Regions from separate parts of the Ancylobacter polymorphus genome, predicted to be linked through region 1. Evidence: predicted binding sites of a transcription regulator. Region 1 holds the regulator's gene; each other region holds the start of a gene.
What was found. The regulator PhoB, encoded in region 1, activates phosphate uptake and scavenging genes when phosphate is short. The targets are predictions, from matches to a motif close to TGTCATNNANCTGTCAT.
Positions count from the first base shown of each region.

Region 2: K9D25_RS07210 (DUF2794 domain-containing protein) is a predicted target of PhoB. The motif match lies at 719-735, and genes of this name have one in related genera.
Region 3: K9D25_RS14100 (esterase-like activity of phytase family protein) is a predicted target of PhoB. The motif match lies at 1,034-1,050, and genes of this name have one in related genera.
Region 4: K9D25_RS16455 (PhoX family protein) is a predicted target of PhoB. The motif match lies at 1,169-1,185, and genes of this name have one in related genera.

Region 1 is NZ_CP083239.1:993,217-995,416, reverse strand. It holds gene phoU (phosphate signaling complex protein PhoU) at 1-438, shown strand, start outside; gene phoB (phosphate regulon transcriptional regulator PhoB) at 473-1,174, shown strand; gene K9D25_RS04630 (bifunctional transcriptional activator/DNA repair enzyme AdaA) at 1,229-2,200, opposite strand, start outside.
Region 2 is NZ_CP083239.1:1,538,093-1,540,292, reverse strand. It holds gene K9D25_RS07215 (DUF1223 domain-containing protein) at 1-386, shown strand, start outside; gene K9D25_RS07210 (DUF2794 domain-containing protein) at 789-1,130, shown strand; gene aguB (N-carbamoylputrescine amidase) at 1,160-2,050, shown strand; gene aguA (agmatine deiminase) at 2,055-2,200, shown strand, end outside.
Region 3 is NZ_CP083239.1:2,995,644-2,997,843, reverse strand. It holds gene K9D25_RS14100 (esterase-like activity of phytase family protein) at 1-971, opposite strand, end outside; gene K9D25_RS14095 (TRAP transporter substrate-binding protein) at 1,321-2,200, shown strand, end outside.
Region 4 is NZ_CP083239.1:3,458,285-3,460,484, reverse strand. It holds gene K9D25_RS16455 (PhoX family protein) at 1-1,104, opposite strand, end outside; gene K9D25_RS16450 (arginyltransferase) at 1,231-1,980, opposite strand; gene K9D25_RS16445 (RDD family protein) at 2,064-2,200, opposite strand, start outside.

The DNA of each region.
Region 1 (2,200 bases):
GACCTGGAGCGCATCGGCGACCTCGCCAAGAACACCGCCAAGCGCGTGCTCGCCCTCACCGGCGAATTCCACCCGCAGAAGCTGGTGCGCGGCGTGGAGCACATGTCCACCATCGTGCTCGAACAGCTGAAAGTGGTGCTCGACGCCTATGCCACGCGCGACGAGACGCGGGCGCTGGAAGTCTGGCAGCGCGATGGCGAGGTCGATGTGCTCTACACCTCGCTGTTCCGCGAGCTCCTCACCTATATGATGGAGGACCCGCGCAACATCTCGCTGTGCACGCATCTGCTGTTCTGCGCCAAGAACATCGAGCGTATCGGCGACCACGCGACGAACATCGCGGAAACCATCCATTATCTTGTCACCGGCCAGCTGCTCACCGAGGAGCGGCCGAAGCAGGATACCAGCAGCCTGACCAGCGTCGCGTTCCCGGCCTGACGCCGGCGACCCGCGAACGCTCGGGGACGACATCATGCCCACCAACATACTGATCGTGGAGGATGAGGAGCCCCTCACCCTCCTGCTCCGCTACAATCTCGAATCCGAAGGCTATTCGGTCGATAATGTCGGGCGGGGCGACGAGGCGGAGACAAGGCTGCGCGAAAGCGTGCCGGATCTCCTGATCCTCGACTGGATGCTGCCCGGTCTCTCCGGCATTGAGCTGTGCCGGCGCCTGCGCGCCCGGCCGGAAACCGAGCGCATGCCGATCCTCATGCTCACCGCCCGAGGCGAAGAGACCGAGCGCGTGCGCGGCCTCGCCACCGGCGCGGACGACTATGTGGTGAAGCCGTTTTCGGTGCCGGAGCTGGTGGCGCGGGTGCGCGCGCTGCTGCGCCGGGCCAAGCCCGAGCACATCTCCACCCTGTTGCGCGCCGGCGACATCGAGCTCGACCGCGAGACCAAGCGCGTTCACCGCGCCGGGCGCGAGCTGCATCTCGGCCCCACCGAGTTCCGGCTGCTGGAATTCCTCATGCAGTCGCCGGGCCGCGTCTATTCGCGCGAGCAGCTGCTCGACGGCGTGTGGGGGCAGGATGTCTATATCGACGAGCGCACGGTCGATGTGCATGTCGGCCGCCTGCGCAAGGCGCTGAACCGCCCGCGCCAGCCCGACCCGATCCGCACCGTCCGCGGCTCCGGCTATTCCTTCAACGAGATGTTCGCCCGCGCGCACTGAGCGCGCGCGCGAACGGCCCCGTTGACGCCGCCCCTCCTTGGCGCGGGCAGCGCGTCAACCCGCCGCTGGGGCGGGCGTCCGGTAGCGACTCTCGATCTCCAGCAGCCGCTGCTTGCGCCACAGCCCACCGCCATAGCCGGTGAGGGCGCCGTCGGTGCCGATGACGCGGTGGCAGGGAATGATCAGCGCCAGCTGGTTGGCGCCATTGGCCCGCGCCACGGCGCGGATCGCCGTCGGCGCGCCGATGCGGCGGGCGATGTCGGCATAGCTCGCCGTCGCCCCGGCCGGTATGCGCCGCAGCTCCGCCCAGACGGCGCGGGTGAAGGCGCTGCCGTCGAGCGCGACAGGCGTGGTGAATTCCGCCGAGCGGCCGGCGAAATAGGCGGTGAGTTCGCGGCGGATGCTCTCCGTCGGCGCATAGCTGCCGATCCCCAGCTCCCCCTTCACCCCCTTGCGCAGCCGGGCGATCTCCGCCGGCAGGCCGCGCCGCTCGACGAATTCGAGCAGATGCAGATGGGTGGTGCTGGAAATCGCGATCATGTCGCCGAGGGGCGTGCCGATCCAGTCGGCGAGCAGCCGCCCCTCGCCAGCGATCTCGCCCGGCGCGCAGCCGATTAGCCGGGCGAAGGCAGCACGGAAGGCGCTGGCTGACTGGAAGCCGGCCTCCTGCTGCGCGGCGATCACCGACCCGCCAAGCGCCAGCGTCTCGAAGCCCTCGCGCAGCCGCCGGTGGCGCGCCATGTCGAGGAACGTCATGCCGAAATGCCGCTTGAAGGCGCGGCGGACGGTGGAGAGGTCATAGCCGAGGCGCGTAATGTCCTCCTCGCCGAAGCGATAGGCCGGGCGCGCGTCCAGCGCGGCGAGCAGAGCGGCGATCATCGGATCGGCTTGCGCGGCCGGCTGCAGCGGATGGCAGCGCTTGCAGGGACGGAAGCCGGCTTCGATGCAGGCGCCGATGGTCGGGCGAAAGCTGCAATTTTCGATCAGCGGCTTGCGCGCCGGACAGGTGAGCCGGCAAAATATGCC
Region 2 (2,200 bases), 540 kb from region 1:
CGGACCGGGCGGCACTGGAGCGCGTGCTGGCCACCAGTTCCGCACCCGTCGTGCCGGTGTCGGTCGAGTCCGTTGCGGGCAATGTCACGGTTCAGATCGGCGCCCTGCCCGGGGCGGCCAAGGCCGAGGTGTGGCTTTGCCCGGTAGCGAGCCGCATGGAGGTCGAGATCGGCCGGGGCGAGAATGAGGGCGCCCACGTCGTCTACCACAATGTGGTGCGCGGCTGGGTGCGGCTCGGCACGTGGGAAGGGTTGCCCGCCCGTTTCGAGGCCCCGGTTCACCGTGCGCCTGGCGATGGCGTCGACGCGGTGGCGGTTTTCGTCCAGACCGGCTCGTCCACTGAGCCCGGCACCGTGGTCGGGGCGGCACTGCAGCCGCTCGACTGACATGTGACATCCGACGACACGCGGACATCCGAATCACAGCCTCGTTAACCGAAAACACACGGCCGCCCGAATTCGGCCGTTGCGATGCCCCGAGCGCCCTCCATCTTCGCATCATAGCGTTGGGCCGGTTCGCGAGCGCATCGGTTTCCCAGCCCCCCAGCCCCCCGCGGCGTTTGTGGGCCGGCCTGACGCTACCTAGGTTCAATCCCCGAATTGCTCTTCAGGGCCGGCCATGTCGCCGGCCCTTTTTTCGTTTAGGCCCCTCTCATCGCCCGCGCCGCTCCGACGGCGTGCGAGCAGGGGACTTGAAGCCGCGCGCCGGGCGGTGGATCATGACGGCGACATGACACGGTTCAGCCCACAGGCCCGCTCACGCCGGGCCGCACAGGCCGGAGGCGCCGCGTGGCGGACATCGAGCCCATAGCCTTGCCGGCCGGTGCGCGCGTTGACCGCGTCACCTTCGACCGGCGCGAACTCGACCGCATCCTCGATCTCTACGGCCGCATGGTCGCCCTGGGCGAATGGCGGGACTACGCCATCGATTTCACCCGCGACAAGGCGGTGTTTTCCATTTTCCGGCGCGCCACCGAGGTGCCGATCTACCGCATCGAGAAAGACCCGCGCCTCGCCCGCAAACAGGGCGCCTACACGGTGGTGTCGCAAACCGGCCTCATCCTCAAACGCGGGCATGAGCTTGCGCGCGTGATCGCGGTGCTGGAAAAGCCGCTGCGCGCCGTCAACTGACCGGCCTTCACATCGATTCGGAGATCTAAATGCGCAGCCTGACTGTCGCCGCCACCCAGATGCGCTGCGACTGGGATATCGAGGGCAATATTGCCCGCGCCGAAGCGCTGGTGCGCGAGGCCGCCGCGCGGGGCGCGAAGCTCATCCTGCTGCAGGAACTGTTCGAGACCCCCTATTTCTGCCAGGACCAGCTGCACGAATTCCTCGACCTCGCCAGGCCCTTTGAGGGCAATCGGCTGGTGGCGCATTTCGCCCGTCTGTCGAAGGAGCTGGGCGTCGTGCTGCCGGTCTCCTTCTTCGAGCGGGCCGGGCCGGCGGCGTTCAACAGCGTCGCTATGGTCGACGCCGATGGCGATGTGCTCGGCCTCTATCGCAAGAGCCATATCCCCGACGGGCCGGGCTACACCGAGAAGTTCTATTTCTCGCCCGGCGATACCGGCTTCCGCGTCTGGAACACGGCGGTCGGCCGCGTCGGCGTCGGCATCTGCTGGGACCAGTGGTTCCCGGAATGCGCGCGTACCATGGCGCTGCTCGGCGCCGAAGTGCTGCTCTACCCCACCGCCATCGGCTCCGAGCCGCATGATGCGAGCCTCGATTCGGCCGGGCACTGGCAGCGCGTGATGCAGGGCCATGCGGGTGCCAATCTGATGCCGGTCATCGCCTCCAACCGTATCGGCCGCGAAGAGGGCCGCAACGGCACCTCCATCACCTTCTACGGCTCCTCTTTCATCGCCGGGCCGACCGGCGAAAAGGTCGCGGAAGCCGGGCGGGAAGACGAAGCCGTGCTTACCGCCACCTTCGACCTCGACGGCATCGCCCGCCAGCGCCACAGCTGGGGCGTATTCCGCGACCGCCGGCCGGAACTTTACGCGCCGGTGCTCACCCTCGACGGGCGGGCGCCGACGCGGGCGATCGGGTGAGAGCATGAGCGAGACCCTGACCACGCTTCCCGCCACCGACGGCTTCCGCATGCCGGCGGAATGGGAGCCGCATGCCGGCACCTGGATGATCTGGCCGGAGCGGCCGGACAATTGGCGCGCCGATGCCGAGCCGGCGCAGGCCGCCTTCGT
Region 3 (2,200 bases), 2.0 Mb from region 1:
GCGGTGCCGCTCTCGAACAGCAGCTTGCCGGTCTTGTCGAAGATGGAGAAACCGCGCGTGCCGCCCTTCCAGTCGCCCTCATTGGCGATGACGAAGCGGTTATCGTCGATCCACTGCACGGTGTCAGGCTCGCGCGGCACCGCCTTCATCGAGCCGGAAAGGTCGATCACCCCGTCCTTCTTGGTGTCGATCTTGTCGAGATCCACCGTGCCGGCGGAGAAATGCGAGAGGATCTTGCCGGTGGGCAGGTCCACCACGACGATGTGGTTGTTCTCCTGCAGCGTGACCACGACCTCGTTGCGGGAATTGATGTCGACATATTCCGGCTCCGGGTCCTCGGGCGCGATCGCCGCGAGGCCGGTGAGGTCGATCACCTTCTTGGAAGCATCGACCACGCGGCCGTCCTTCACCTCGAAAGTGGTGAGATTGCCGGCCGGGAGCTGCGGCAGCGCGCCGTCATTCACCTCTTCGTCGCGCTCATTCTCGATGGCGATGGCGAGATAGCTTCCATCCGGGCTCTTGATGATCGAATCCGGCTGTCCGCCGAGGTCGATCTTGTCCTCCACCTTGCGGGTGGCAAGGTCCACCACCGCGAGATGGCCGGAGGGCTTGTCCTTCGAAACGGAGGTGTTGACGCCGACATAGGCCTTGGAGCCGATCACGACCGTGGTGGTGGGCTCGCCGTCGAGCGCGACCACGCCGGCCGCCTTCGGTGCCGCCGGATCGGTGATGTCGATGAAGCCGATACGCTCGCCGGGGCTGTCGCTGTAGATCAGCGTGTTGCCGTCTTCGGTATAGGTGATGATCTCGGCCGCCGTCGGCTTGGCGGGATCGGCACCGGCCGGGAGGTTTTCCACCACGTTGAAGGTGGAAATGCGGTTGAACGGCGCGTCCGCCGCCCGCACGGGGGCGCTCAGGGCGACGAGGGTGAGCACGGCGACGGAAGCAGTGGCGAGAAGCATCGGGCGCATGGGGGTCTCCGATCGGATGCGGGCGGAACCGGCCCGCGCTGCTGCGGTTCAACGGCCTCACCATGACAAAGGCATGACGACAGCGGCCTCTGCGCCGGAAGGACCGCGGATAGCCTCCGCTGCGGCACCCGGCCTCCCCTTCCGCAGCGGCGTGGTGCGGCCGGACGTGCGACCTCTGCGTCACCGACCAAGCATTCGACTTTCGGACGAAAGGATTACAGTAAAAATCGTCAATTAGGGCTTGCACTCGCTCTTTCGGCATCGTCTCCTTGGGGCATCGGGACAAGGCGCCGAAGCGCCGCCCGGCGGGGGACTACCCGCAAGGAAACGCTAGAGGAGGAACCGCCCCATGACCGAAACGTCAGGGAAGACCACGGACGCGCGTCCGGATGTTCGCACCAGCCGTCGCCGCTTCATCGCCACCGCCGCAGCGGCGGCCGCCGGCGCCACCGTCGCCGCCCCGGCGGTTCATGCGCAGGCCCCGATCAAGCTGAAATTCCAGTCGACTTGGCCGAACAAGGACATCTTCCACGAATTCGCCGGCGACTATGTCAAACGCGTCAACGCCATGACCGGCGGGCGCGTGGAGCTGGAAATTCTTCCCGCCGGCTCGGTGGTCCCGGCTTTCCAAATGCTGGACGCGGTATCCTCGGGCATTCTCGACGGCGGCCACGGCGTCGCCGCCTATTGGTACGGCAAGAGCAAGGCGTTCTCGCTGTTCGGCACCGCCCCCGCCTTCGGCTGGGACGCGGACGAACTGCTCGGCTGGATCCGCTTCGGCGGCGGCCAGGAGCTTTACGACGATCTCGTACAGAACACGCTGAAGCTGAACGTGATCGGCATGCTGAGCGGGCCGATGCCGAGCCAGCCGCTCGGCTGGTTCAAGAAGGAAATCACCGGCCCGGACGACATGAAGGGCATGAAGTACCGCACCGTCGGCCTCGGCGCCGACCTGTTCAAGGAGTTCGGCGCGGCGGTGACGATCGTGCCCGGCGGCGAAATCGTGCCGGCCATCGACCGCGGCCTGCTCGACGGCGCCGAGTTCAACAACCCGTCCTCCGACCTCGTGCTCGGCTTCCCTGACGTGGCCAAGGTCTACATGCTCGGCAGCTATCACCAGGCGCTCGAATGCTTCGAGATCCTGTTCAACAAGACCAAGTTCGAGAGCCTGCCGAAGGATGTGCAGGAAATCCTGCGCGGCGCCTCCGATGCCACCTCCTCCACCATGA
Region 4 (2,200 bases), 1.9 Mb from region 1:
GACGCGCCCGTCCTTCGCCACGATGGACTCGGCGCCTTCATGCTTGAAGCGGCCGAGCGCGGTGCGTTTCTTCGGCACGGAAGTGGGGTCGTTCACATCGACTTCGACGATCCAGCCGAAACGGTTCGGCTCGTTCGGCTCCTTGGCGAGGTCGAAGCGGGGGTAGATGTTGCCCCACTCATAGGCGCCTTCCGGCACGCCATAGCGCTTGTAATTGGCCGCCTCCTTGTGGCCCTCGGGCAGCTTGCCGAGGAAGTAGCCGTGAAAATTCTCCTCGGCCATCACATAGGTACCCCAGGGCGTGACGCCTCCGGCGCAATTGTTCAGCGTGCCCAGCACCTTGGTGCCGGTCGGGTCTTCCACCGTCTTCAGCCGGTCGCTGCCGGCAGCCGGGCCGGTGACCTGCATCGGCGTGGTCGAGGTGATGCGACGGTTCAGCTTGCCCTCGCGCACCACCTGCCATTTGCCGTCGACCTTCAGGATTTCGACGATGGTGCCGCCATGGGCCGCCATCTCGATGTCGACGCGAGTCTTGTCCGCCGGCGCCACCTTCAGCTTGCCATCCGTGACGCTGACGATGCCGGGGAACATGAGGTGCTCATTGGTGTATTCGTGGTTCACCACCAGCAGGCCGTGCTCGGGCGAGCCATCGAGCGGGATGAAGCCGACATAGTCGTTATTGTAGCCGAACTGCCGGCGCTGGGCCTCGGCGGTCTGGTTCTTCGGGTCGAAGGCGGGAGAGTCGGGAAAGAGCGGGTCGCCCCAGCGCAGCAGCACCTCGGCGTCATAGCCTTCGGCGACGTGATGGGTTTCATCGACGCCGGCCTCAACCTCGACGAAGCGGAAAGCCGAGCCATTGGCCGCGACGCCATCCGTGGCGGCCTGCGCTTTCTCGGCGGTCAGCAGCGCCGCCGGGCCGACAGTGGCGGCAATGGCGGAAACGGCCAGCGAGCCCTTCAAGAGCCCGCGGCGCGAGAAGCGGAGCGAGATCAGCTCGCCCATGGTCGGATTGAGCGTCGGGTTGCTGCCCGCGCCGTCAGCCTCTTCGAGCAGGCTGGTGCGGAAGGGTGATTCATTTACGGGGTCGAGGGAGTTGTCGGTCATGGGGGGGCTCCGGCAATCTGTCCCGCTCCGGGTTGGAAGCGTTCCAGACAGCTAGTGCCGCTGCGTCACAACCCGATGACGCCAGCGCCGCATGAGCATGATTCTGTCATATGACAGCCCGGCGACCTACTCCTCCACCCGCAGCCAGCCAGACGGGGCGAGGCGTTCCTGCGGCAGGAAGCGGCGCTTGTAGCTCATCTTGTCCGACCCCTCGACCCAATAGCCGAGATAGACGAAAGGCAGCCCCATCGCCTTCGCCTTGGCGATGTGATCGAGGATCATATAGGTGCCGAGCGAGCGGCTGATTTCTTCGGGATCGTAGAAGGAATAGACCATGGACAGGCCATCCGCGAGCACGTCGGTCAGCGCCACGCCGTAGAGCGCGCCCTGGCCGCGCCCGCTGATCGCCGTGCCGGGCCCGTGGCGACGGTACTCGATGAGCCGGGTGCGGACATGGCTGTCCTCTACCATCATGGCGTAGTCCAGCACGGTCATGTCCGCCATGCCGCCATCCGAATGGCGGCTGTCGAGATAGCCGCGGAACAGCGAATACTGCTCGGCGGTCGGTATCGCGGCACGGATGTCGCCGATGAGATCGGCATTGGCCTGGCGCACGCGGCGGAAACTGCGCGTCTCGCGGAAATCATCGACGCAGACGCGCACCGAGACGCAGGCGCGGCACTGCTCGCAGGCGGGGCGATAGGCGATGGACTGGCTGCGCCGGAAGCCGCCATGGGTCAGCACATCATTGAGCTGGGTGGCGCGCTCACCGACCAGATGCGTAAAGACCTTCCGCTCCAGCCGGCCCGGCAGATAGGGGCAGGGCGAGGGAGCGGTCAGGTAGAACTGCGGTGTGTCGCGCGAATGTTCGGTCACGGCGGGTTCACATTGCGAAGGCGACAAGGATCGCGCGACGCGGGCGCGACGTCAAAGCCTGGCTGCGCCCTTCAACGCGAATGTCAGCGATAGCCGCGCAATTCGCCGGCCCGTTCGTCATTATTGGTGACGACGGTGCCGATGATGAAGTCGTGCGCCAGCCGCTTGCGGCGGTTGAGCAGGCCGATGACAGTGACAAAGGGCGTGAACACGCTCACCG